2 linked regions of the Proteiniborus sp. DW1 genome follow. The protein of the gene in region 1 interacts with the protein of each later gene in a pairwise test. Links are inferred from orthologs where the notes say so. Each region holds a gene or a part of one and is shown on either strand. Other genes may lie near its edges.

Region 1 (3,069 bases):
AATTGCATACTCAGCACCAGCTTCTATAAACATCATAGCAACAGGTACTGGCCATGTGGAAAATCTTCCTGTACCATTTTCTTCTGCTATTCTTTTTTTGATTTCTTCAACCACATAGTCTATATTACCTTTTTTGTCCTCTGGAATCTCAATTCCTAGAGCTGAAGGAAATCCATGATAAGGTGATGGACAGCATGGTTGTGGATATATTGCTCCCTCATCTAGTGCAGCTTTAATTAGTGGAACTTGCATTGCACAGTTAGTACTGAAAAATGCAGTGTCCTTACCGTATTGCTCTACCATTCTTGGAACGTCTTCAAGAATAAATTGTTGAGCACCTGATGTTCCTGCATCACCTGTTGGATCTGGAGCCGTAGCATCTACAAATTGCAGACCTATTTCTTCACATTTTTCCTTCATTAAATCTCTTCTTGCTGCAAGAAGTGGATAGGACATGTGTCTTGGGAATGAGTAGTGAACAAAAACTTTTGCCCCTTGTTTTTTAGCCTGTTCAGGTATAGTTGTTCCCATGGACACCTCATCCGCTTGAAATACAACATCAGCCTTTTCTGCTATCATCTTTGGATCTTCCCCTGGTACTCCAGCTATAATTAATATATCTGGATTTATTTCTCTAACTTTATCTATTGCAGCTGCAGTTCCAGGAACTGCCTGAACAAACAATAGAGCCTTAAGATCTGGATCTGATGCCATACTAACTGCGTTTGCTATTGTTGTTTCTTGTTCATCCATAAATTTATCTGGATATGTCATATGGATGATATGCTCTTCTCCATACTTTGCAAGAACATTTTGAGCTGCTCTATATTCTTCTTCATTTTGTGATACAGTATTAGTCATAATGCCAATTTTCCACTTTCCATCTTTTGCTGTTGTAGTTTGATTGCCACATGCTACTGTACTCATAATTATAATTGTGACTAATAAAAACACAATAACTCTTTTAAACATTCAGACTCCCCCTTTTAAACTAATTTTTTAAGTACAAACTCACTTTTGATCTATTACAGCATTACCTTTATACTGGCTTGTATAATACTTATGCAAAAACTTTGAATATTATAATAAAAAATTAAAAATGTTGTTAAAAGTATTTAAATACTAAATTATATTTGAATATTAAGTAAGTAGTATATTAATCTTCTCTATACAAAAAAACGCTTTGTTTTTAATGCTCTGTATATTCTGAACACTTCTTTCGGTAAAAAAAATAAAAGGTAAAGATTAATCTTTACCCTTTTCTTGTATACATCTGTGGAAATCTTCTTTTATGCGCACTTCTATTATACATTGCCTCTATTCTTTCTTTTACACTATCTTTAGCTTCTCCAGTTTTAATATAACCGTCTAATTCAGAATAAGTAAATCCCATTTCTTTTTCATCTGTTTGATTTTCCCATAATCCAGCAGTAGGAGGCTTATTAATAATAATTTCAGGAATATTTAAGTATCTTGCTAATTCAAATACTTCTTCTTTTAGAAGGTCTATAATTGGTAATATATCGACACCGCTATCCCCATGCTTTGTAAAATAGCCAACAGTAAATTCACTTTTATTACTTGTTCCAGTAACTAAATACTTTTTTATTTGTGCATAATAATACAGGGTGGTCATCCTAAATCTAGGCTTAATATTAGATAATGCTAAAATATTATCTGTACTTTCTAACTCAGTTAAATATAAATCATATACACTACTTAAGTCTACTTTTTTTGTTTCAAGGTCTAAGGCACAGGCAACTAATCTAGCATGTTCTTCGTCTTCAGGATTGCTATGACAAGGCATGATAATTCCTAGCGATTCGTCTGGAAATGCTCTCTTAGCTAAAGCTGCTACAACTGCTGAATCTATTCCCCCACTCAGACCAAAGACTAAACCTTTTGAACCTGATTCTTTTACTCTATCTCTTAACCACATAACAATATCTTCACATAGTTCTTGTATATTGCTCATAAGTTTACCTCCAGATAATTTCTAAAACAAATATAGCATATTTTATAAGTCTAAGCAAACATTATTCGAATATACCTGTACTTAGATATCTTTCCCCATTATCAGGTGCTATGACTACTACTCTTTTACCTTTTCCCAGCTCTTTTGCTTTCTTTAAGGCAGCAAATATAGCTGCACCAGAAGATATACCTAATAACAGACCTTCCTCTCTAGCTAATCTTTTAGTCATATCTATTGCGTCTTCATCCTTTACTCTTTCTATTTCATCAATTATCTCTAAATCAATAATTTCAGGTATAAAGCCTGCTCCTATCCCTTGAATTTTATGAGGACTTGGATTTCCCCCTGATAAAACCGGAGATTTATCAGGTTCAACAGCTATTATTTTCAGATTTTTAACGTTTTTCTTTAATATTCTACCTGCACCTGTTACTGTTCCTCCAGTACCTACACCTGCAACGAATGCATCTATTTTTCCCTCTGTTTGTTTTAAGACTTCTATACCTGTGGTTTCGAGGTGTTTTAAAGGATTATGTGGGTTTGCAAATTGTTGAGGCATAAAATAATTATTATTTTCTTTAACTATTTCATTTGCTTTTTCTATTGCTCCCTTCATTCCCTTTTCACCAGGTGTTAAAATAAGTTCAGCTCCATAAGCCTTTAGTAAATTTCTTCTTTCCATAGACATTGTATCAGGCATTACTAATATTACCTTATATCCTTTTGAAGCACCTACCATAGCTAACCCGATACCAGTATTTCCACTAGTAGGTTCAATAATAACAGAACCTTCTTTCAATTTGCCCTCTGCTTCTGCCTTTTCTATCATGTTTAGTGCAATTCTATCCTTTACACTACTGCCCGGGTTAAAATACTCAAGCTTTACAAGTACTTCTGCCATACTATCATCAACTATTTTATTAAGCTTAACTAAAGGTGTCTCCCCAATTAATTCCACAATACTATTAACAACTTTCATATTTATCCTCCTTAATTCCTAGTATTCATATATGTTTTTAAGTATATCTTATCTAATATTTTTGTCAAGTGAATAAGTTCTAACTTTTTTAGGAAAAGTAATATTTATATAAGCT
Region 2 (2,855 bases), on another replicon or contig:
TCTAGTTTTCATCTATACTCAAAAAATACAGACACTACTATAAGATTATATTAGTATACAAACTCAATGTCAAGAAATATAATTTTTTAATGTTAGCCTACATCGCTATATCTTTGATTTTAATCTTTAACTTTATAATCATAATTATCTAAACAATATTCTAAAATAATCACCTTCATTTTTAGTTAATTAATTCTCTATTTAAATTGCTAATCTGTTGATAATATAATTCCACAGTCTGTTATATCTGTGGATATCTTAATATTGCTGTTGATAATTTCATGTATTTTTGTTATTATAAATTAAAATGTGGATTATTTATTAACAAACTTATTAGTTATCAACAATTTGTGGATAAGTATGTGTATAACTTTTTCTTTTTTATAAATTGTTAACCTTACAATATTGATATTTACTAAGAAATTATTCACATTTAAAAATAAATAATTTATGTTGATAACTTCAATATATATTATCTTTTTTATTGTTATTAACACATTATTCACATTTTTTATAATTACCTTGTTGATAATTATTATTCATTTAATTTATTTCTTTTTTATTTTTTTTGTGGATAAATTTGTTTATAACGATTATGAAAGTCTAACTTCAATAGTTATTCACATGTAAAGGTTATAAAAATCAATTTATCTGACAATAATCTGTTATGAATAGGAGGGGAAAAAATGAGTTTAAAATTAGAAGAAGTTTGGGGAAGCGCATTGAAACTCATTAAAAACGAGTTAACAGAAGTCAGCTTCAATACTTGGCTAAAAACAATAGAGCCCATAACAATAAATGATAATTACATATTGCTCGGAGCTCCTAATGAATTTACTAAGGGCATTCTTGAGGCTAGATATCTCACATTAATAAAAAATGCTATAAAGCAAATTACTAATATTGATTTTGATATAAGATTCCTCATCCCAGGAGAAGATATATCTAATGATATTGGACAAACCATAGCCAGTGAAATAGTTGAAACTAACTCCTCTAGATCCCAACTAAACCCCAAATATATTTTTGATACATTTGTCATAGGAAATAGTAATAGGTTTGCACATGCTGCATCTTTGGCTGTAGCAGAGGCTCCTGCTAAGGCATATAATCCTTTATTTTTATATGGAGGAGTTGGATTAGGTAAAACGCATCTTATGCATGCAATAGGCCATTATATACTTAATCAAAACCCGAAAGCAAATGTTATATATGTAACATCTGAAAAATTTACTAATGAGCTAATAAATTCAATAAGAGATGATAGAAATGTTGAGTTTAGAAATAGATACAGAAATGTAGACGTGCTACTAGTAGACGACATACAGTTTATAGCAGGAAAAGAAAGAACAGAAGAGGAATTTTTCCATACCTTCAATGAACTCCATGCTTCAAACAAGCAAATCATCATATCAAGTGATAGACCCCCAAAAGAGATAGCTACATTAGAAGATAGACTTCGTTCTAGATTTGAATGGGGACTTACTGCTGATATTCAGCCACCTGATCTAGAGACAAGAATTGCTATTTTAAGAAAAAAAGCAAAGGTAGAAAATATAGAAGTACCAAATGATGTTACACAATATATTGCCACGAAAATTCAATCAAACATTAGGGAGTTAGAAGGTGCACTGATTAGAGTTGTAGCTTATTCATCATTAACAAATAAAGAAGTAACATTAGAACTGGCTAGTGAAGCTTTAAAGGATATTATATCTAATACTAAGCCTAAAGAAATTACTGCAAAGCTTATTAAAGAAATTACCGCAAAATATTTAAATGTAAAAGTGGAAGACTTTAGCTCTAAAAGAAGGACAAGGTCAATATCATATCCTAGACAAATAGCTATGTACCTTTGTAGAGAACTTACTGATTTATCACTACCTAAAATAGGTGAAGAATTTGGTGGAAGAGATCATACTACTGTAATTCATGCCTATGATAAGATATCTTCAGATATTGAAAATGATATAGAATTGAAACAAAAAATTAATAGTATAATAGAAGAAATTAGAGGTAATTAGTCAACAACTAATTGTTAGTAACTTGTTTATATTTTGTTGATAGAAATAATATATTTTAAAAGTATTAATTTCAGGTTAAAAATGTGGATAAAAAAGTAGGACTTGCTAACAAATTATCAACAGCATTTTTCTTTTAAATATTAAGTACTTATTAACTTATCCACATATTAACTGCCCCTACTGCTATTACTACTAATGTATTTATATTTATATATCTCATATCACATAAAGGGAGGTTATCCACAATGAGAGTTCGAATACAACAAAGAGACTTATCTAAGTGTATAAACGTGGTACAAAAAGGTATCTCTTCAAAATCTACTCTGCCTATTCTTAGTGGCGTATTATTAGAAGCACAAGAAGGTAGACTAAAGCTAACTGGTACAGACTTAGAAATAGGTATAAAATCAACTGTAGATTGTGAAATAATTGAAGAAGGTTCTATAGTAATAACATCAAGGATTTTTGGAGATATAGTTAGAAAGCTACCTGATTTACCTATAGATATATATGTAGATGAAAATAATAGTGTACACATTAACTGTGGAAATTCTAAATTCAATCTAATAGGCTTTTCTTCAATGGATTATCCACAACTACCAGAAATATATGAAGGCAGCTATTTTGAAATACCAAAGGACTTGTTAAAATCTATGATAAGACAAACAATTTTTGCAGCAGCTCAGGACGAAACGAGACCTATACTTACAGGAGCACTATTTGAAACTGATAATAATATGGCTTCCTTAGTTGCTATAGATGGCTATAGACTAGCAGTTAAGAAAGTATCTGTAAATGTAGATGAAAATATAAAAGTTGTAATTCCTGCAA

Evidence for each region. Proteins that work in one complex are often made in the same cells at the same time.
Region 2: the proteins of nadE (region 1) and dnaA interact in binary tests that used the Escherichia coli proteins (3 or more experiments, as listed by UniProt). The link is inferred for Proteiniborus sp. DW1 from one-to-one orthologs.

What each region holds. Positions count from the first base shown.
Region 1 is NZ_FMDO01000039.1:18,151-21,219, forward strand. What follows is about bases 115-2,907. They hold nadE (NAD(+) synthase), read right to left. Parts: upstream 1,976-2,907; coding sequence 1,253-1,975; downstream 115-1,252. Other genes in these bases: DW1_RS09955 (DUF3798 domain-containing protein), read right to left, coding at 115-972; cysK (cysteine synthase A), read right to left, coding at 2,037-2,907. Also shown: more of DW1_RS09955, read right to left, coding at 1-114; more of cysK, read right to left, coding at 2,908-2,954. UniProt on the Escherichia coli protein: Catalyzes the ATP-dependent amidation of deamido-NAD to form NAD. Uses ammonia as a nitrogen source.
Region 2 is NZ_FMDO01000062.1:69,579-72,433, forward strand. It holds dnaA (chromosomal replication initiator protein DnaA), read left to right. Parts: upstream 1-686; coding sequence 687-2,024; downstream 2,025-2,855. Other genes in the region: dnaN (DNA polymerase III subunit beta), read left to right, coding at 2,270-2,855. UniProt on the Escherichia coli protein: Plays an essential in the initiation and regulation of chromosomal replication. Binds in an ATP-dependent fashion to the origin of replication (oriC) to initiate formation of the DNA replication initiation complex once per cell cycle.